4 regions of the Endozoicomonas lisbonensis genome follow, and region 1 is predicted to be linked to each of the others. Evidence: predicted binding sites of a transcription regulator. Region 1 holds the regulator's gene; each other region holds the start of a gene.
The links. Region 1 encodes PhoB, which activates phosphate uptake and scavenging genes when phosphate is short. Its sites were predicted from a motif close to TGTCATANNNNTGTCANA; they were not measured.
Positions count from the first base shown of each region.

Region 2: the regulator PhoB is predicted to act here: its motif matches at 3,140-3,157, upstream of V5J35_RS20250 (Na/Pi symporter).
Region 3: the regulator PhoB is predicted to act here: its motif matches at 803-820, upstream of phnW (2-aminoethylphosphonate--pyruvate transaminase).
Region 4: the regulator PhoB is predicted to act here: its motif matches at 1,463-1,480, upstream of V5J35_RS13305 (ABC transporter permease subunit).

Region 1 covers NZ_JBEWTB010000002.1:2,236,470-2,242,088, reverse strand. The annotation lists gene V5J35_RS11195 (H-NS family histone-like protein) at 1-175, shown strand, start outside; gene phoR (phosphate regulon sensor histidine kinase PhoR) at 258-1,571, opposite strand; gene phoB (phosphate regulon transcriptional regulator PhoB) at 1,605-2,294, opposite strand; gene ubiA (4-hydroxybenzoate octaprenyltransferase) at 2,432-3,340, opposite strand; gene V5J35_RS11175 (chorismate--pyruvate lyase family protein) at 3,407-3,967, opposite strand; gene V5J35_RS11170 (NCS2 family permease) at 4,108-5,346, opposite strand.
Region 2 covers NZ_JBEWTB010000002.1:4,239,724-4,245,342, reverse strand. The annotation lists gene V5J35_RS20270 (TorD/DmsD family molecular chaperone) at 1-236, shown strand, start outside; gene V5J35_RS20265 (4Fe-4S binding protein) at 233-769, shown strand; gene V5J35_RS20260 (class I SAM-dependent methyltransferase) at 778-1,491, opposite strand; gene V5J35_RS20255 (hypothetical protein) at 1,617-1,826, opposite strand; gene V5J35_RS20250 (Na/Pi symporter) at 1,909-3,063, opposite strand; gene V5J35_RS20245 (RDD family protein) at 3,540-4,028, shown strand; gene V5J35_RS20240 (hypothetical protein) at 4,199-4,378, shown strand; gene lptG (LPS export ABC transporter permease LptG) at 4,493-5,551, opposite strand; gene lptF (LPS export ABC transporter permease LptF) at 5,544-5,619, opposite strand, start outside.
Region 3 covers NZ_JBEWTB010000002.1:2,043,805-2,049,423, reverse strand. The annotation lists gene V5J35_RS10240 (UTRA domain-containing protein) at 1-627, opposite strand, end outside; gene phnW (2-aminoethylphosphonate--pyruvate transaminase) at 989-2,113, shown strand; gene V5J35_RS10230 (aspartate aminotransferase family protein) at 2,113-3,522, shown strand; gene phnX (phosphonoacetaldehyde hydrolase) at 3,512-4,324, shown strand; gene V5J35_RS10220 (response regulator transcription factor) at 4,445-5,119, shown strand; gene V5J35_RS10215 (ATP-binding protein) at 5,143-5,619, shown strand, end outside.
Region 4 covers NZ_JBEWTB010000002.1:2,705,236-2,710,854, forward strand. The annotation lists gene V5J35_RS13300 (Na+/H+ antiporter family protein) at 1-1,001, opposite strand, end outside; gene V5J35_RS13305 (ABC transporter permease subunit) at 1,536-3,791, shown strand; gene pstA (phosphate ABC transporter permease PstA) at 3,806-5,485, shown strand; gene pstB (phosphate ABC transporter ATP-binding protein PstB) at 5,534-5,619, shown strand, end outside.

The sequences.
Region 1 (5,619 bases):
GGAACTGGAAGCCCCTAAAAAGCGTCGTAACATTCAGAAGTACACTTTTGAATACCAGACTGAAGCTGGTGACACCATTCAGTGGGAAGGCGCTACCACAGGCCGTCTGCCTCGCGACTTCCAGGCTTACCTGGACCGCACTGGCAAAAAACGCCTGGACTGTGTTGCTGAATAATTCTTTCAGCCATCACTGACAGTAAAAAGGGAGCCTTAGCTCCCTTTTTACGTTGGGCAACATTGATATTTCTGATCACTCATCAATCTGCGAAAGCCACCAGCCGTTTCCTGGGGAAATGACAGACAAACTTGCTGCCCTTGCCCGGATGACTACTGATACTGATCCGACCGCCGTGACGCAGCATAATATGCTTTACAATGGCTAGCCCCAGACCGGTTCCACCGGTTGCATGACTACGGCTCTTATCAACCCGGTAAAAACGCTCCGTTAATCGGGGAATATGGATTGGATCGATACCAATACCATTATCTTCCACCATTAAATGACCACGATCTTCGTCCTGCCACCAACGTACATAAATCTTGCCACCTGCCGGGGTATAGCGCACAGCATTGAACACCAGGTTCGAGAAGGCACTACGCAGCTCGTGAGCGCAACCGGCCAGTTCGGCGTCTTCAGGGCATTCCAGGTGAATCTTATGCTGGCTCTCCCCACTTAACGCCTTACTATCCTCAACAATGGCATGAAGCATCGGCAGCAGACTGACAGCGCTGTTCTCGTCGATTTCAGCGGCTTCCAGTTTGGAAAGCGTCAACAGATCCTGAACCAGTCCCTGCATACGCAGTGACTGCTCCTGCATACGGTTCATGGCCTTGCCCCATATTGGTGGAAGATCATGATCGTGTACACCGTCGATCAACGTTTCCAGATAGCCTGAGATCACCGTCAGTGGCGTTCTGAGTTCATGGGAAACGTTTGCCACAAAATCCTTACGCATGGTTTCCAGCTGCATAAGGCGGGTGACATCGCGGACAATGATCATGCGGTTGCCACGGCCATACACGGTGATATTCACTTCAATCTGGTACTCATCATTGAGCGGCGAGGGAATCTGCAGCGGTTTTTGATAACGACCCTGCTCAAAATAATCCACAAAGCGTGGATCACGCAGCAAATTGGTGACGGGCTGCCCCTGATCGTCGGGCTTCTTAAAGCCTAACAGCTCTTCTGCCGCAATGTTCCACCATTCAAGATTGTTATGACGATCCACCATGACCACCGCGTCTTTTAACGCGGCTGTCGATGACTGGATTCGATCTATAACGGTAGAGAGTTTGCGGCGGGCTCGTCCATGGTGCTTCTGAAGGCGATAGATTCCGTCGAATATCTCCCCCCACAGGCCTTTACTTTCAGGTGGTTCTTCGTTGCGGTCTTTGGCAGCATTCAGCCAGTCCAGCAACCGGAACAGCTCTTTAACACTCCAGAGGCAATAAGCTGCCAATACGAGAGAAAGCCCGAGAAAAGCGTTGCCCAGAAGCCAGCCAAGACAGAAGCCAATACTTGAAAACAACAGCATTCGGCTCAGGATGTAAGATTTGGTAATACTGGTCATTCCGGATCTTTTTTCGAGTGTTGATAAACAGCTTTAAACCTTTACCGAGAATCGGTAACCCGTACCACGAACCGTCTGTACAAAGCCTTCATAGTCTGATCCCAGAGCTTTGCGCAGCCGACGGATATGGACGTCGACGGTTCGTTCTTCCACGTACACATTGCCTCCCCAGACCTGATCCAGCAACTGCCCACGTGTGTAAGCCCGCTCCTGATGCGTCAGAAAGAACTGCAGCAACCGGTATTCAGTGGGTCCCATTTCCGCCGGGTTGCCGTTGATGCTGACCCGATGACTGACAGGGTCAAGTTCAAGACCTTTAATAACAATCGGGTTCTGGGAGTCCATCCCACCTGCACGACGCAAGACGGCTTTCAGGCGCGCAGCCAGCTCCCGTGGGGAGAAGGGTTTGACGATGTAATCGTCTGCGCCTGTTTCCAGCCCCTGAATTTTATGGTCTTCCTCGCCTTTTGCGGTCAGCATGACAATGGGTATCTCAGAGGTCAGCTCATTCCGTTTTAAACGACGTGCGAATTCAATGCCGGAGATATCCGGCAACATCCAGTCCAGCAAAATAAGGTCTGGTTTGTGATCGATAACATGAGCATGTGCCTGTTTGGCGTCAGCCGCTTCCAGACAGTTATAACCTGCCATTTCCAGAGCGACAGAGACCATTTCCCTGATTGGTTCTTCATCGTCTACGATGAGAATTGTTCTTCCTGACATGCCTGTTCACCTTTCTTGTCTCATCTGTTTCGGAACCTGGCAGCCTGTTTTGCCAGATAAAATCCCCATTTGCGCCATTACACAGCTCAAATGTTACAAACAGATGACACCTCTATCTTATGGAAGCTTAAAAAGGCTTAAACATAACCGAAAGCAATGCCCAAGAAAATGACGGCTCCTACCCAGTGGTTACTGAGAAACGCTTTAAAGCAGTCCATTCTTTCCCGATTTTGCGTTCGTAACTGCTGATGAACAAACAATCCTGCCGCAACCACCAGAGAACAATAAAAACTCAGGCCAAGACCTGCCTGAATACCGACCATTACTAATGTACCAAGAGCCAGGCATTGAAGGACGCCGATAATGATGTTGTCCAGCTCACCAAACAAAATAGCGGTCGACTTGATACCAATTTTCACATCATCATCACGATCCACCATGGCGTACTGGGTATCGTAACCTACCGTCCAGAACACGTTACCAAGAAACAATAACCAGCCAATCTGACTTATCGTTCCACTTTCTGCGGCGTAGGCCATGGGGATGGCCCAGCCAAAAGCGGCTCCCAGAACCACCTGAGGCAAGTGAGTAAAACGTTTGGCAAATGGATAAATAGCCGCAAGGGCAAGTCCACCCAGAGAAAGCATGATGGTCAGAAGGTTCGTAAGAAGAACCAGAACAAAAGACAGGGCGACCAGAAGCGAGAAAAAAAGCAAAGCCTCTTTTTCATTGATTTTTCCCGTTACCAGAGGGCGGTTGCTGGTTCTTTTTACACTGCCGTCATAGTGGCGATCCGCATAATCGTTGATGACACAGCCGGCACTGCGCATCAGAACCACTCCGGCAATAAAAATTAACAGGTTTTTCAGGCTGGGCAGACCTTCTGCTGCCATCCACAATGCCCAAAGGGTGGGCCATAACAAGAGGTAGATGCCAATAGGGCGATCCAGCCGACACAGCTGGACAAAATCCTTTATGCGGGGGTAGCGGGCCGAAAAAGATTGAAGGTTGAAAGAGTCCCCCGCCAGTTTTTTAAGGTACGTCATGATGATTGTCATTGTTGCAACTGGCTTGGGTTTCAGTCTAACAGGTTAGACTTTCTATAAGTACTCTTACATAAGCTCTGGATTGTATTCCGGTAAAAAAACTTCGCAAACCGAAATAGCTTTACCATTCAGGAAAAACTGTGAGCGCCTTCCCCAGGCACTTTCTTCCTTATATGGTCGATCTAAATGCAGGTTAAACTGGCAGGCAGGCAGTTCATCAATCTCAATCTGACCCCGTTTGAGTGACGGCTGGTTAAACAGAAACTCTCCCAGCGGGCGTTCCCCCAGCTCCAGCAATTCCCGGTTTTCCCCGGTCAGGCTACTGGCTGGCAAAACACTTCTGGCAAACACAGCGGGGTGGTCATCGACAATCAGTAACACTTCCCGAATGCTTGCCATTTCATGACGGCACCCAAGAAATTCCAGCTCTGAACGGGAGGGAACGCCCCATTCATGCCTCAGCACTTTGACCCGGAACTGTCTGGTACACATGGACTTCAGGCGTTGAGTCAGAGAACCGGAATCAAGCAGCCAACTTCTGTAGGGTTCCGGAATGCTCTTCATACACTCATCGGTCAGGACTGGTTTGGGTTGCCAGGTCTGGTGAGCGAAATCTATAAACGGCATTTGTTGTATTCATCTGATCTGCTGGCTATCCCAGACACAATAGCACTTAAAGGCAGGGTTCTGTAGGGTAATTCTTTTGAAGTTCTTTTGAAGAGCAAGGTGTGCAGAACGCACACCTTGTGAAGAGGGGAAGCTGAAGTTTAGATACCAAAGACAACAAACTTCAGTGCAAACAGAGCGGCCAGAACCCAGACGCTGATGCTTACATCCGATGTCCGGCCAGCCAGTACCTTAATCACCGGGTAAGCGATAAAACCAAGGGCAATGCCGTTAGCAATTGAGAAGCTCAGCGGCATCATAATGGTTGTGATCAGTACCGGCCCTGCTTCTGTCAGGTCATCCCAGTCAATACGGGTCAGGCTGCCCACCATCAGAACCGCTACATAGACCAGTGCGCCAGCGGTCGCATAGGCAGGCACCATTCCAGCCAGAGGCGACAGGAACATACACAGCAGGAACAACACACCCACAGTGACAGCCGTCAAACCAGTACGGCCACCGACTGCCACGCCAGAGGCGCTTTCAACGTAAGTGGTGACTGTTGGTGTACCCATAATGGCACCAATCCAGGACGCAGCGCCATCGGTCATAAGAGCGCGATTCATGTTGGTCATCTTGCCATTTTCGTCGGCCAGACCTGCCTTGTCTCCCACAGCGATCAAAGTGCCGGTGGTGTCGAACAGGTTTACAAACATGAAGGCAACAATAACGCCAATCATTTCAGGTGACAGAGCACCCATAATATCCAGCTTGCCAACAATGGGGGCAACGCTTGGTGGTGCAGCCACAATGCCGGTATAGGATACGTCACCTGCGATCAGGGCAATCAGGGAGACAATACCAATAGCAATCAATACTGATGCTTTAATACCGCGGAAAGACAAACCCAGAATCAGGAACAGGCTCAGGCTCGCCATCAGAGGGCCAAACTGAGTGATATCCCCCAGAGTAACAATGGTTCCGGGACTGGCCACTACCACTCCGGCACTTTTAAGGCCAATCAGAGCCAGGAACAAACCGATACCACTGGTAATACCTACGCGAAGTCCGGAAGGGATGCTGTCGATGATCCATTCACGTACTTTAAACAGGCTTAACAACATAAAGCCAATACCGCCCCAGAACACAGCACCCATGGCCTGCTCCCAGCTGTATCCCATGCCTTGTACAACAGCATAGGCAAAGAAAGCGTTCAATCCCATGCCCGGTGCCAGACCTATCGGCCAGTTTGCGTAGACACCAATAAAGATGGTGCTCAGACCAGCCACCAGGCAGGTTGCGGCAAACAGCGCACCGGAATCCATACCGGCATCTGACAAAATAGCCGGAATAACAAAGATCACATAACACATGGTGATGAAGGTGGTTGCACCGGCCATCAGCTCCGTTTTAACGGTGGTATTGTGTGCGCTCAGCTTGAAAATGCGTTCGAGAAACGATGGTTTCAGCCCTGCGGAGGCTCCTGGAACCGCCTGTGTCGTGTTGTTCACACCTGACTCCTCAATAATTCAAGTGTTTATTATCCAGTCATGGAACCAGCATTCATATCAGAACAAAGCGCATTCAATTTAGTTGAATGTGACGCGTTTATCTGACATTTGATGTTCAGGGTTGGTAAACTCAATGCGCGACGGTATTTAAACTCATTGGCT
Region 2 (5,619 bases), 2.0 Mb from region 1:
TGGCCAAAATGGTAGAAACAGAACCTGACAGCGCCTGCCTGGACACCCAGCGTGCCGTGTTAAAAGATTTCTTAAGTGAACATGTACTGACCTGGGCTCCCCGCTTTCTGGAAGTACTGTACGACAATGCACAAACCGATGTGTACCGTGGCATCAGCCAGCTGGTAAAAGGCAGCCTTGAGCAACTGGCCGCCCTGACAGAAGCTGAATGCCGGATTGTCAGACTGTATCGATGAATAATCCAGAAGAACTGGCCTCCCCCAACCGTCGGGCATTGTTCCGCCGACTGGTAAAGCCTAAACCGGTTGAACTGCCTGAGTCGATCTATCCGCGCGCCCCCTGGGCGCAGGATAACCAGACATTTCTGGCACTGTGCAATCGATGTAACCAGTGTATCGACACCTGCCCACAACGGGTGATTCGTCGGTCAGAGGAAAGCCATCCCGTGTTAGAGGGATTGCCTGTTCTCTCGCTGGATTACGGTCGCTGTACTTTCTGCAGCCAGTGCGTTGACCAATGTCCAACGGGCGCTCTGGATAAAGAAGATGGTCGTCGTATACAGGCAGTAGCCAGAGTCAGCGGTCACTGCCAGCTCACCCTGAACCAGCCTTGTGACTTTTGCATGGATGCCTGTGAAAAAGATGCAATCCGCATTGAAGACCAGCGGGTGCAGATAGATGAAACCCTGTGTACAGGGTGTGGCGAATGCTCGCTGGACTGCTACGACAGGGCAATCACTTTACATAAACCAGAAGCCTTTCGGACTTAAGAGTGACGCTATCGGGTTGCGCTGACACCAATAAAAACAGGGTTATTTTCAAGCTCAACCCAGTCATCAGCCGACATCTGATGACTGCGGTTGTCTGAAGGCAGGTACCAGCAAATATCCGAGAACCCCGCTTCTACCAGAGCAGAATGGCAGGTACTGCGACGCCAGTAATGATTAACCGCCTTCTGCTGACCCGGAAAAAAAATCGTATAGCCGTCGCCCTCGGACAGCCCCCCCTGATAGGCCGCATAGCAGCCACTGGGGTTTCTTCTTCCTGAAGGGTAGTGTCCCAGCATCCCCATAATTCCCAGCATCTGACCTCCAGTGCCAAGATTCCGATACAGTACACGACAAAGCTCATACAGTTTTTCTGGTGAAGAGGCGCAGTTCAACAGGTAGGCATGAAACACCAGATCATAAGGAATATCGCTGGCATAATCTTCAGCAGACAGGGTGTGGTAGGCGACAGGCATTATTTCCGGTGTGTGACTCATAGCAGAATTGATCATCTCCACAGACGAATCAACCCCCGTCACCTCCTTTGCACCGAGCCGACAGAACATCCGGCTGTAATTACCTGCCCCACAGGCAAGATCCAGAACCCGTTTACCTTCCACCGGCTCAAGCCAGCTCAATATCGAGTAACGCTCCATATCCGTTCGGAACGGGTGATGCTCTTTACTCTGAGAATAAGTCTCTGCAAAATTTTTTGTGTCGAACATGCTAAGACACCCTGTAAATCAGTTCTGCAAAGAATAGACAAAGAAAATACCGGGATACAAAAAAGGCAGCTGTCTGCTGCCTGAAAAACACTATTATTTATTCGCTCATGGCTTTTAATAAACGCTCACGGCTGTTTATCAAAAAGCTTCATCAGGTTTTTAAACAGTGATGGTCTCTCCATCAACTGATCCAGATCTTCTTCAATGACCTGGTGCTGCTGCCCTTCTCTCAGGGTTCGCAGCTCCTGCTTCAGTCGTGCCAGGTGTGCCTCGGTTGCCTTGATTTCCTGCTTAAGTTTCTTTCTCTGCTTTTTGTACTGTTTCAGATCACTCATAGGGCATTCCCAACGTCGTGTGACGTTTTCAGACAGCGCAGACAGGAAACCCTGTCTGCTTGATAAAGTGGACAGTTGTTAATCAGCTGGTCAGCAGAATCAACAGACCCGGTACGATAAAGAAGACACCAAACACATAACCAAAGACAACGGATTTGCGACGGCTGGCAATTTGTGCAAAACGACGGGCAGCATGGTAAGGAATACCACGCAGTGCTGGTACACCATAAATCAGCAATACACCGGATACGTTAAACAGCAGGTGAACCAGTGCAATCTGCAGACCGGCAGCCGCCATAGGACCACTCAGGGAAAACGCAGCCAGCAGGGCGGTAATGCAGGTACCGATGTTGGCACCGAGTGTGAACGGATAAATATCCTTCAGCCGGAACACTCCACTACCAACCAGAGGAATTACCAGACTGGTGGTGGTAGAGGAAGACTGAACCAGGAAGGTAATCAGCCCACCGGAAGCAATACTGCCAACAGAGCCACTGCCAATGGCTTTATGCATCAGATCTTTGGCACGGCCTACCATCTGCTGCTTGAGAATCTTGCCCAACAGGCTGATGGACATAAACGTCAGTGCAAGTCCGATAAGTGCCAGCACAATACCGCCAGACATTCCGGGCAGTACACTTTCAGCCACATTAGAAAAAGCGTTTGTAACGGGTTTAATCAGCGGCTTGATAAAGTCAAAACCACCCATGTTCGTGCTGGAGCCGCCATACAGCAGATCCGTCAGATAATCCGAGGATTTCGCCAGAAAGCCAGTGGCCATCTCAAGAGGCAGGAACAGAACAACCGCAAACAGGTTAAAGAAACCATGCGCTGTCGCAGCAGAGAAGGAGCGACGGAACACATTTCGCTTACCCATACTACCCAGGCTCACCAGGGTCGAGGTCATGGTGGTACCAATATTGATACCCATAATCATCGGAATAGCGGTGCTTACCGGCAGACCTGCAGCAACCAGGCCGACTGTAATAGAGGTCACGGTACTGGAAGACTGCACCATAGCGGTTGCCATGGTACCAACAATCAGCCCCATAAATGGATTGGTTGCAAACTCAAACAGTGCAGCCGCACCGTCTTCGCCCCCTGCAGCCCACTTGAAGCCATCTCCAATCAAACCTACGGCTACCAGCAGGGTGTATACCAGACCCAGTACAGCCAGCCAGGGCAGGAAAGAGTTCGTTACGGCTCTGTTCTCGACAGAAGCACTCGTTGCTTGCATAGAAATCCCGGATTTCTCAAGTTAACGTTACCCGCCCGGATCGACCCGGAGGGTACTTTACATTGCAAAAGTCATTTTTGACGGTTTTATTACAATGCAGTCAGTTTGAGAGCGGTACTTTAGGGATATAAGAATTTGCTGCAAGTGTGGAATTTTACATATTGATGTAGCAATATCCTTATGTTTGTAAACGTCAGTACCTGTTTAACAGTCCGTTCCTCCCCGGATAAATCGAGCTCAGCCTTGGTATCCTCTGGTTCTGTTGCATCAACCTCTTGTCCGAAACTGACAGAAAAAGCGGTGTGCCAGCACTTTTCCGCCGTCAAATCTGTTTTTAAACCAATAATTGATTTGAATGTCTGTTCAAAATCATAAACCTGATTCACAATACAACTGGCGACTAGGTCTGGCTGACTATAACTGGCTGACGATAACTGGCTGACTATAAATAGTGCGTGTTGAATACAGGAGTACACATGCAGAAGCAACAGATAACCATGAAGCCTGCCCCGCTGTGGCGACGGCTGGCAGCGATGTTATATGACACTTTTCTGGTCATCTCACTGTGTTTTCTGGTTGGCTTTCTTAACCTTGGCATCCTGATGAAGCTCTATGGCGCAGACCAGCTTAAACAAATGACCGACAGCGGCAAGTCACTGGGCAGCCCCGCCTTCTACGTAGCCCTGTTTCTGACTGTTTTCTGCTTTTTCAGCTATTTCTGGACCCGTAAAGGCCAGACATTAGGCATGCAGGCCTGGCGTATACACATCCTTAATGAGAACGGCAATAAAATATCCATGAAGCAGGCGATTGTGCGCTTTCTTGTGGCCATACCGTCAGTACTGGCAGGATGTATTGGTATGATCTGGGTTCTCTGGGACAGGAATAAAAAAAGCTGGCAGGATTATGCTTCACGGTCAGGTACATATCATGTCCCTGTTCAGAAAGATAAAACGATCCTGTAAAGCACCGGACCAGCGTTTTATTACTAAATATTACAAAACAAAAAGATAAATGCCGAAATACATATTAGTATTCTTACTTACATAGATTACAATCAACGAAGCGCATGACCGTTTAGCGCTGAAACAATGACCTGGCATTCAGTGAGTGCCATAACTTTCAGGAACAGGCCATGATCACTTCGCTGCAAAAAGCCATTCGCTCAGTCAGAGCCACCCTGGCGGCAATGCTGCTTCCCGTTCCACAGGATATGAAGAAAGCCTTACAACCTGTACCCATACCCGTTGAACAAACCCGAAACAGACAACTATCTGGAAAACAACACCGTCACCAAAGGGGTTATCGTTTCTGACCCAGTGCAAGGTCTGCGTGTCTATGCAGGATAATAAAGCTGAACGACCCACAGTTATTTTGAGCTTCGTCTACTGACAGCGGTATCTGGAGATACCGCCGCACAGCGTTTCGGTCAGGCTGCTTTCCTGAGAAGCATGGCACCAATCAAAATACAGATACTGATTGGAAACAGTACTGACAGGATGGGCGGAAAACCAAATACCAGACTTGAAGGCCCCAGCAGGCTTTGAACAATCATGAAAATGACTCCGGTCACCACTCCGGAAAAAATTCTTAACCCCATACTCACAGAACGCAGTGGACCAAAGACAAACGATATTCCAACCAGTACCAGGGAAAAGATTGAAAGGGGCTGCAGCGCCTTTTTCCAGAACGCAAGGTCATACTCACCCGAATCCAGTCCCTGATCTTCCAGATAATTCGTGTAGGTTTTCAGCCCTGAAATCGAAAGCGCATCCGGATTGACGACCACCACTTTCAACAGGGTCGTGGTCAGGCTGGTATCCCAGGGCTGAATCGTCGCCTTTTCTTCAACAAACTTCTCACCATCAAAACGACTGGTTACCACATCTTCCAGCAACCAGTGGTCTTTCTGATAGATCGCGCGTTTGGCAAATGAGCTTTCCTGCAACCGCATGCCTTCGTCAAACTTGTAGCGGCTGACACCATAGAGCACACCATTAGGCTCAACAGCATTGAAATACATGTATTCATTGCCTTCCCGGTGCCAGACCCCCTCACCGGAATAGACGCCCTGAGAAGACCTGAGAATACGACGCTGGGTTTCTGCAATCTGTTCACTGACCGGAGACACGTATTCTCCAATAAGCGTACCCACCACAACCATCAGCAGAGCCGGCTTCATCACTGACCAGACCATGCGCCAGAGCGACACCCCTGCTGCCCGCATCACCACCAGCTCACTGTTGGAAGCCAGACTGCCCAGCCCTGCCAGGCAACCGATCATGGCTGATACAGGTATAAACTCGTAGACCTTCTTCGGCATTAGCATAATGGTATATATCAGGGCATCCAGTGGCTCATAGTTTGCCCGGACATCGTCCAGCTGCCCAAGAAATGAAAACAGTGATTCCAGCATGACCAGAACCACAAGAACCACCAGCATGGCCGCCAGTACATTCCATGCAATGTAACGGTCCAGCTTACGCATTGGCATTACTCCGTCCCAGCTTCAATTGCAACGCCTCCTGCGACACCATAAACAGGCCAATGGCCAGA
Region 3 (5,619 bases), 190 kb from region 1:
ATTGATCCGGGTAACCAGTAAACCTGAACTGCCGGAAGTTACCTTCAGATGGGTAGCGGCTTCGTCATGAATGCCGACAGGGTACAGTCGAAAGTTTACTTTACTGTAGCGGGTGCTGTAGTGAGTACGGTAAATATCTGACAGTGGCTGCTGTAAATCCTGATCCAGTAAACCCGGGAAATACTCCGGATTAATGTAATTCTCAACATACAACACTGTTCGCTGATCAACCAGGCGCAGACGCTGGACACGATAAACCGGTGTTAGCGGAGGGAGTTGCAGAAGCTTTTGTATTTTCGTTGTGGCTGGTACCAGAGCGGCACTGATTAAACGGGTTTCAGGCATTCTGCCCTGACCTTTAACCATGGTGTGGAAGTTGGTGTTTACGGTTGGGTCGTAAACAATACGCTCGGGAGAGACAAACCAGCCACGGCGGTCTTCACGATACACCATGCCATCGGCTTCCAGTGATGACAACGCTTCCCGAAGAGTTACACGGGTGGTACCAAAGCTTTCGCTCAGTTGCCGTTCCGGGGGGAGCTTGGTGCCTGCTGGCAGAGCGCCGCTTTCTATCTGTTCGCACAGGGCGGATCGAATGATCTGGTACTGGTTTCTTCCCTGGCCCATCGTTCACGTCTCGCTGTTAGTTCGATGTTCGGGGATAAACCCCGGACAAATAATATACCTGAAATTGAGTAAAAATCAGCCTATTCCAGCCGGCTGGTCCAGTCGGGCAAGAAGAAAGAGGCATCATAGTAACCCAGTTATTGTTTTCTGGTATAGACCATTTTAGGCATAACAGTGTGACAGTTATGCTACAGATGTATGGCTGGGAGTATTTCGAAAACGATCCGTTGAATTATGAACTTTTTGTGAAGATTGGCTTAACCGGGTTTACAGACAAACCGCACAATTTCATTATTTTAAATACTTGGTCTATACCATAACCAATCATTCTATAAACAAGTCAATCTGTGAGGAACAGGCTGTGGCGATCACAACCGACCTGGAAAACCCTTATCTGTTGTTAACCCCCGGACCTCTGTCGACTTCCCGAACCGTTCGTGAAGCCATGTTACGCGACTGGTGTACCTGGGATGATGATTACAATCTGGATGTGGTTCAGAAGATTCGGACACAGCTGGTTGAGCTGGCGACCAAAGATCCGGGCTACACATCGGTATTGATGCAGGGGAGTGGTACTGCGTCCGTAGAAGCTACGATTGGTACAGCCATTGGCGATGATGGTCGTTTACTGGTGGTGAATAATGGTGCTTATGGCGCCCGAATTGCCGAGATTGCGGACTATCTGAATATCAGTCACACGGTTCTCGATTGTGGTGAAACCCAGTTGCCGTCTGCGGCTGTTATTGATGAATTACTGACCAGTGACCCATCCATTACCCATGTTGCCATGGTGCATTGTGAAACGACCACCGGCATGCTCAATCCGGTTGAAGAAGTGGTTCAGGTCGTTAAACGACACAAGCGCATTGTTATTATTGACGCCATGAGCAGCTTTGGTGGTGTGCCGATGGATGTTGCTGAACTGGGTATTGATTATCTCATCAGCTCTGCCAACAAATGTATTCAGGGCGTGCCGGGCTTTGGTTTTGTGATTGCCCGTGAGGAACAGCTTAAGCAATGCAAAGGGCAGGCTCGTTCCCTGTCTCTGGATTTGTATGCTCAGTGGGACTGTATGGAAGTGAACAGCGGCAAGTGGCGGTTTACTTCACCGACTCATACGGTGCGGGCTTTCGCTCAGGCTTTGCAGGAACTGTTGCAGGAAGGCGGAGTTGAAGCCCGCTATGAACGTTACCGAAAAAACCAGAACCGACTGGTGCAGGGGATGGAAGAGCTTGGCTTTAAGTGCTTGCTGGAAAAAGACATGCACTCTCCGTTTATCACTTCTTTCTATTCTCCGGAGCATGAAGATTACAACTTCCGTCGTTTTTATAGCTTGCTGAAAGAGAAAGGCTTTGTGATTTATCCGGGCAAAGTGTCTCATGCTGACTGCTTCCGCATTGGCAATATTGGTGAAGTTTATCCCGACGATATTGCACGACTGATCAATGCTATCAGTGAAAGCATGTACTGGGAGCATAAGTCCTGATGATGGCTGAGAAGCACCTTAATCAGCAACACCTTCATGAGCAACGCCTCAGTGCAGAGGGTGATATCAATACAACGGCTGAACGCAGGCGCTGGCAGGATGCTATTGATCATCAGCCGACCCTGAACCTGCTGGAAGAGGATGCCCGGTATTTTTTGCATCAGTCCATGTCGACTCCCTGTCTGGATGTTCTGAGCAAGGCCGATGGCATCTACATTGAGGATGATCGTGGTCATCGTTACATGGATTTCCATGGTAACAATGTGCATCAGCTGGGCTATGGACACCCTTATGTGGTTCAGAAAATAAAAGATCAGCTGGATACCCTGCCATTTTCGCCCCGTCGTTTTACCAACCAGACGGCCGTGGACTGTGCAAAGAAGCTGGCAGAGATCTGCCCGGATGATTTGAACCGGGTGCTGTTTGCCCCCGGCGGTACATCGGTGGTGGGCATAGCGCTTAAGCTGGCTCGGGTTGTGACAGGCAACCACAAAGTGGTGTCTCTGTGGGACTCTTTCCATGGGGCTTCCCTTGATGCCATCGGTGTTGGTGGTGAAGCCTGTTTCCGTGAAGGTATGGGGCCGCTGACACCCGGGGTTGAACGTATTCCACCGGCGGTCAGTTATCGTGGCGTCTGGCCGGGAGAGGACGGTTCCGACGTACATTATGCCGACTATCTGGAATATGTGATTGAGAAAGAAGGCGGTGTAGGGGCGTTTATTGCTGAGACGGTTCGTAACACCGATGTGCAGGTACCCAGCCAGGCGTACTGGAAACGGGTTCGTGAAATCTGTGACAGGCATAATGTCCTGCTGATTATTGATGAAATCCCTAACGGTATGGGACGGAGTGGTGAGTGGTTCACTTTCCAGCGTTATGGAATAACGCCCGATATTTTGTGCATTGGTAAAGGTCTCGGCGGTGGTATCGTTCCCATGGCTGCCATGATTACCAGCGACAAGTTTAATGTTGCCGGGAATATCTCGCTGGGTCATTACACCCATGAAAAAAGTCCTGTGGGTTGTGCGGCAGCGCTGGCGACAATGGAAGTGATCGAGCAGGACAACCTTCTGGACAAGGTAAAAGACGATGAACGTTATGTTCGTGACCGTCTGGAAACCATGAAAGACAGGTATGATCTGATTGGTGATGTCCGTGGTATCGGGCTGCTCTGGGGCATAGAGCTGGTGATCTGTCGTGACAATAAAACCCGGGCAAGGGAAGAAGCTGAAAAGGTTTTATACCGTTGTCTGGAGCTGGGTATGAGTTTCAAGATTTCCCAGGGCAATGTGCTGCAGTTGAGCCCGCCTCTGGTGATTTCCAGAAAAGAATTGAGCCGTGCGCTCGATATTGTTGAACAGGCTATTTCTGAAGTCATTGAAGGTAAGGAGTTACATCATGAGTCATAAGATTGAAGCGGTTATTCTGGATTGGGCAGGCACTGTCGTAGATTTTGGTTCCTGGGCGCCGACGTCTATTTTTGTGGAGGCGTTTAAACAGGCTTACGATTTTGATGTCAGCCTTGAAGAGGCTCGTGTTCCCATGGGGCTGGGCAAGTGGGATCACATCAAAACGCTGGGGCAGTTGCCAGAAGTGGCAGAACGCTGGTTGAATCAGTTTGGCCGCCCCATGGCAGACAAAGATGTGGACGATATTTACAGTGCCTTTATGCCGTTGCAGAAAGCCAAAGTGACCGCTTTCTCTGACCCTATTCCGGGTGCGTTGGAAGCGCTGGATCATTTGCGGGCTGATAATGTGAAAATCGGTTCCTGCTCTGGCTATCCAAGAGAAGTCATGGATGTTTTGATTCCTGCAGCAGAAGCAAAAGGTTACAAGCCTGATGTCGTGGTTGCCAGTGATGATCTGGCGGCAGGCGCTCGCCCTGGCCCGTGGATGGCTCTGCATAATGTGATTGAGCTGGGTGTTAATAACGTTAGCCGTTGTGTCAAAGTGGACGATTCTGCACCGGGTATCACGGAAGGCCTGAATGCCGGGATGTGGACTGTTGGTTTGACACTGTCAGGTAATGAAGCAGGCATGACTCTGGACGAGTACCTGGCGGCTTCGGAAGCGGTTAAAGAAGGAAAGCGGCGAGTGGCTGAAGACAAACTGTTGTCTGCCGGTGCGCATTATGCGATCGACACCATTGCTGACCTTCCTGCTGTGATTGCCCAGATCGAGCAGCGCATTGCCAACGGTGAAAAGCCATAAGGCTGTTTATATCATCGTCATTCCTGCGCAGGCGGGAATGGCGGTCGTCAGCGCAAGCCACCATTACACCGGTTATAATCCTGTGAAATAATTCGCAAATTTGGATTGTGGGAAGTAGCCATGAAGTTTTTGGTGGTCGAAGACGATGACCTGTTGCGTCACCACATCAGCTATCAGCTGGGGAGCGAGGATTATCGTGTGCATACAGCACCTGACGCCAAAGAGGCGTTATTCCTGGTTGATCAGTACCCTCTGGATGCTGCCATAGTTGATCTTGGTCTGCCCGGCATGGATGGGTTGGACCTGATCCGCAAACTGAGGGAACAGGGAAAAACGTTCCCGATTCTCATTCTGACTGCCCGGGGTAACTGGCAGGATAAAGTGTCTGGTCTGGAAGCCGGGGCTGACGACTATCTGGTTAAACCGTTCCAGTTTGAAGAGCTCAAGGCACGGCTGAATGCCCTGATTCGTCGTTCATCCGGCTTCAGTCAGCCGAAAATAAAGGCCGGCCACTTCACCCTGGATCTCTCCAGACGCCAGGTCTGGGCAGGGGATGAGCTTATGGAGCTAACGGCCTATGAGTATAAGATTCTGGAATATCTGATGCGTCATGGTCAGCAGGTGGTATCCAAGCGACAACTGGTGGATGAGTTGTATGACGATGAAGGTCGGGACTCTAATGTGCTGGAAGTGCTGGTAGGGCGTTTGCGTAAAAAGCTTGAATCAACAGGCGCTAAAAACCCTATTGATACCATACGTGGCCAGGGTTATCTGTTTAATTTAACCTGCTCATGACCTGTTCAGCCAAAGAGCGGTCGATGAAACATTCCTTACGTCTTCGTGTCCTTATGGCTTCCGGGCTGATTTTGCTGATCAGTGTGGGGCTGATTGTGTTTTCAGTGATGAAGTCGTTTGAAAAGGTGCAGTTTGACCTGATCAAGAAAGAGCTTGCAGTAGGGACTAACGTTCTTTTAACGGCTGCCAGCATTGTGGATCAGCAGCTGGTTATGCCGCACCTGATGCCGGATGAACGTTTTAATCAGGTTGAGTCGGAAGTATTGGGTCTGGTGCTGGACAGGAAAGGGGCCGTATTGTGGCGTTCTCACTCGTCGCTGGATGAGATTCTTTATTACTCCGTTCAGTTTAATGAAAAAGCGATGGATTTTTCCCGTTACTCCGGACCTGAAGGCAGCTATTTTTTATACGATGTTGATGTTCTGCTGGATGGTGTGCCGCTGACATTTCTGACCATGATTCCTGCAACGGAATATGAAGAAATGTTTGTGGCCTTCAGG
Region 4 (5,619 bases), 470 kb from region 1:
GCCAGCGGCTGACTCCCGCCCACAAGATTTTCAACCATGTTCACCAGAACCGGAATGTCACCGGTGGTACGCAATACTTCGGCAAAACCGGCTGCGGAGATCATGATAAAACCACAGGCGGCCATCATCCGCAGACCCTGGGCAAACACGTCATCCGCTTCACGCCAGCACACAACCCGGCCCAGAATCATAATGATGAAGCCGGTAGCGGCACCCAGAGCCATGGAGCCTGTACTGAGTTGAATGCCCAGTGCTGAAGCAACGGCCAGTACGACAGAAACGACACTTGCCTTGTTCAGGGTCACCTCTTCGTCCTGAACCAGCTGGCTTTGTTCAACGTGATAGGAGCGAGGTTTACGATAGCTGACAAACAGCGCAAACAGCAGGCCCAGGAACATACCACTCACTGGGATCATCATGGCAGAAGGCATCAGACTCAGGTCGATATCCAGGCCGTTTTTCTGCAGATTGCCACCCAGAATCTGCATCAGGTAGATATTACCGAAGCCAACGGGTACAAGCATGTAAGTGGCTGTCAAACCAAACGTCAGGAGACAGGCAATCTGACGACGGTCGATGTTCATCGCACTAAAGGCAGACAGCAACGGTGGAATCAGTACCGGAATAAAGGCAATGTGGACAGGCACAAGGTTCTGGGAGGCAAACGCCATCAGAAGAACCATGACGAACACGCCATACTTCAGTGAATTTCTGCCATTTGTCCTGGCGTCACTTTTCACTTTTTTGATAATCTTGCCTGCCATCCACTCGGGTACGCCAGAGCGTGAAATGGCAACGGCAAAAGCACCTAGCATGGCGTAGCTCAGGGCAATGCCAGCACCGCCGCCAAGGCCTTCAGAAAAAGCGGTTATGGTTTCGTGGATATCCAGTCCACCGGACAGTCCACCTGTGAGGGCTCCCAGAAACAGGGCTAACACAACGTTTACGCGCATTAAACTCAGCGCAAGCATTACTGTAACAGCCAGAATTACTGCGTTCATCGAATTTCCTGATTGTCATTTCCAGCTAACTGAATGTTTGTTTATATTATTTATTGCAGTCAGCTTTTACTTAACCACTATCCAATATGGACTAATTTTGTGGCGTTGAATGTTTTAAAGAATGTTGTAACGCAAGGTTTCCCGAAGGGAATCAATGATGGGAGTGATGATGTCGGTGGGAGTGCAGAGAGGTAAGAGCGACAGACATTGCATCAGCGCTGGTATTTAAGCAGGAAAGATATTCCTGATAATATTGCCCACTTTGTGAGCTTAATTGTTTTATTAGCATGGCTTTTATTAACATGAAAAGTCTCGATTAATGTACTGCGTCCTTAGCGCGAGTTACTTAAAATACTGATTTTTCCAATTCTGTGCAAACCTAATATTCGCACCGGTTAAAGTTTGGGCGAATTCAGAATGTTTTGACAATTGGCAACGTGGCTGATCGCTTATTTTCCGGTTGTAACATTTTTGTAATACATTCGTTTTATTGTACGCTCATTAATCCGTGCGACCAGAGCCATGTACCAAAAAATGATAGAAAACAGCCCTGGTGTCGACTTCAACACCCCGGCCCTTAGACGGAAGCGCTCTTTGCGTTTTCTAAAAGACAATTTTGCCCGATGGGCAGTTGCTGTAGGTGGGCTTGGGGTTATTGCCGCCATAACCCTTATATTTTTCTACCTTGTTTACGAAGTAGCGCCATTGTTCAGGGGAGCTGCGGTTACCCCGCAAAGCACATGGACCCAGAGTATTGATCAGGATAATCCTCCGCTCTATCTGAGCATGGAAGAACAGGGTGAGATAGCCCTGAGCATCAACCGCCTTGGTGAGTTTGATTTTCGCTCAACCCGGACTGGCGACAATAATTCGCGGTTTTATCTGCCTCTGCCTGCCGGTACAGAAGTAGCAACCCTGACCAGTGATCCTGCGAATTCAAACCTGATGGCCGCTGGATTAAGCAATGGTCAGGCGATTGTTTTCAAGGTTGGGCATAAAATCAGCTGGCCTGATGATCAGCGTATTATTACGCCTGTTGTTGAGTACCCTTATGGCGAACAGCTTCTGACGCTATCAGACAATAGCCTCAGTGACATCACTCTGGCTGATAATGACAGGCAGTTATTTATCGCTGCGGTCAGCAGTGGCAGGATGGTTGCGACAGCGTTCAGCAAGGAAGAAAACTTTCTGACAGAAGAAGTGACCCTGGAACAACAGGCCGTCACGCTGCCGGCCATTCCCGGTAAGCCTGAACAGTTAAAAATTGACCCTGACCAGCGCTGGCTGTTTGTAAGAATGGCTGGTGATGAAATGGCTGTCATCAATATTGACAGGCTGGGTCAGCTGCATTTGCATTCAGTGACTGACCTGACGGTTGGGGACGCCACTATCACTGAAATTGAGTTTCTGCTAGGTGGAGTCTCGCTCCTTACAGGCGACGATAGTGGTTTAATCAGTCAGTGGTTCATGGTTCGTGATGAGCAGAATGAATGGTCTTTGCAGCGGGTTCGTGACTTCAAACTGCTGGATAGCCCGATTACCTCGATAAAACCTGAACATCGTCGTAAAGGATTTCTTGCGTCTGATACAGAAGGCAATGTTGGGGTGTTTTATACGACCGCCGGTCGAACGCTTATAAGACAACAGTTGTCTGATGGCCCCATTAATCAGATGGCGATTTCACCAAGAAGTAACTACCTGCTGGTCGACGGGCAGGAAGGTGTTGAATTTTTCAGGGTTAAGAATGAACACCCTGAAGTGTCGTTTTCTGCTTTATGGCAAAAGGTCTGGTATGAAGGCTACGAACAACCTGAATACATCTGGCAATCCTCGGCTTCAAACAACGACTTTGAGCCGAAGCTCAGCCTGACCCCACTCTCTTTCGGTACCCTGAAAGCAGCCTTTTATGCCATGTTGCTGGCAACCCCCCTGGCGATAGCGGGTGCCATTTATACCGCTTACTTTATGGCTCCGGGTATGCGCCGAAAGGTGAAGCCAATGATTGAACTGATGGAGGCGTTGCCTACCGTTATCCTTGGCTTCCTGGCGGGTTTATGGCTGGCACCACTGATTGAGAATAATTTGCCGGGCATTTTTGCACTGCTGCTGTTTGTGCCGGTGGGTATTCTTCTGTTTGCTTTTATCTGGGATTCATTACCGGGCAAAATTCGTCATGCCGTTCCGGAAGGCTGGCAGGCGGCGTTGTTGATACCTGTCGTCCTGTTAAGTGGCGCTGTTGCCTTCTCAATGAATGGCATACTGGAAGTCACTTTCTTTGATGGCGATATGCGTACCTGGCTGACATCGGAGCTGGGGATTCCCTACGATCAGCGCAATGCCCTGGTGGTCGGGCTGGCGATGGGCTTTGCGGTGATTCCCACCATTTTTTCCATTGCCGAAGACGCTATTTTCAGTGTTCCCAAACACCTCAGCTACGGCTCTCTTGCACTGGGCGCAACCCCCTGGCAAACCCTGGTTCGGGTGGTTCTGCTGACCGCCAGTCCGGGTATTTTCTCTGCCGTCATGATTGGCATGGGACGAGCGGTGGGTGAAACCATGATTGTGCTGATGGCAACGGGCAATACCCCCATTATGGATGCCAATATCTTTGAAGGTATGCGCACACTGGCGGCCAACATTGCGGTAGAAATGCCGGAATCAGAAGTGGGCAGCAGCCATTACCGCATTCTGTTCCTGGCGGCACTGGTTCTGTTCCTGTTTACCTTTGTCGTTAATACCGCAGCTGAAATTGTCCGTCATCGTCTGCGCAAGAAATACAGCTCACTGTAAAAGGAATCACGTTAATGAAAACAGTGACAAACAAAACGTCGGTGGGAAGGTGGTTCAGCAGTGGTTCTCCCTGGGTCTGGTTAAACGCCGGAGCCGTAGCAATCAGTGTGATTCTTGTGGTGGGTCTGCTGGCATTGATCGCCGTTCGGGGGCTTGGGCATTTCTGGCCGGGCAGTATTATTGTGACGGAATACCAGATTCCCGGGCAGGAGCCCAGAATCGTTGCCGGTGAGATTGTAGAGTCTGAAGTAGTCCCGGCTGCACGTCTGAAAGCAGCGGGCTTACCCATTGAAGATAATGAAGGTGAAGTGGTGCGTGACCTGTTGAAAGTTGGCAACCGGGATATCTATGGTTCCGACTTTGCCTGGGTTGTGGATCGCTGGCTGCTGAAGCGCAAACACCCTGAAGACATTATGGCGCTTGAGCGCCGTGAATGGGGTAACTTCTATGGCTATTTGCAGAGCATCAAGGAAGACGGTGTTGTGGTCGCTACAGGGGCAGAGGCATGGGATGAACTGCAAAACCGTCTGGATAGAGCCCTGGGCATCCACAAAGCCATTTATGCCATTGAGAAACACGATATCGGTTCGGTAAATGCCAGGCTGGAACGGTTACGACTGCAACAACGAAGCCTTGAGTTAAATAACCGGCTGACACCAGAACGGCTGATTGATATAGAGGCTCAGCGTCGTGTTTATCAGGCGGAATACAAAGTCATGGAAGAACGACTGGCGCAGCTTTATACCGCCTTTAACCGCGATAGCTTTGTCGCTACCACGGTTGAAGGGCGCGAAACCGAGCAGTATTTCAGTAAGATTGTCAGGGCATACCGGCCAAATGCCATGTCGGTGTGGCAGAAAATCGGTTTTTACTTCAGCAAGCTGAAAGAGTTCATCACAGAAGATCCCCGTGAAGCCAACACTGAAGGCGGGGTGTTCCCTGCTATCTTCGGTACCGTCATGATGGTGATCCTGATGTCGATCATTGTGACGCCCTTTGGTGTGGTGGCTGCCGTTTATCTGCGTGAGTACGCTTCTCAGGGCTGGCTGACCCGTGCTATTCGTATTGCTGTGAACAACCTTGCCGGTGTGCCATCGATTGTTTATGGCGTATTTGGTCTGGGCTTTTTCATCTATTTCGCAGGTGGCCAGATCGATCAGTTATTCTTCCCGGAAGCTTTGCCGGCCCCAACCTTTGGTACGCCGGGCCTGCTCTGGGCATCCATTACACTGGCACTGCTGACCCTGCCGGTGGTAATTGTGGCAACGGAAGAAGGTTTATCGCGCATTCCGCGCTCGGTACGTGAAGGCAGTCTGGCGCTGGGGGCGACGAAAGCAGAAACCCTGTGGCGCGTTGTACTGCCCATGGCGAGCCCGGCGATGATGACCGGTTTGATTCTGGCGGTGGCCCGTGCGGCTGGTGAGGTGGCGCCATTGATGCTGGTCGGTGTGGTGAAACTGGCTCCCAGCCTGCCGCTGGACGCTAACTATCCTTTCCTGCATCTGGATCAGAAGTTTATGCATCTGGGCTTTCATATTTACGACGTTGGCTTCCAGAGCCCGAACGTTGAAGCGGCAAGACCGCTGGTGTATGCCACAGCGTTGCTGCTGGTCGTTGTGATTGCGGTGCTGAATTTGTCAGCGGTGGCTATCCGCAATCAACTGCGCGAGAAGTACAAGAGTCTGGAAGCATGATGGCCTTGAATAAGAGGGTTGCTTCCAATCACAGAATAAAACTTTTAAATGGTATATGGTGTAGGTAATCACATGCTGAATGAGGCACTGGACGTGAGCACATCATCCCGGACTGGGGAGGGGCAACAGACTGC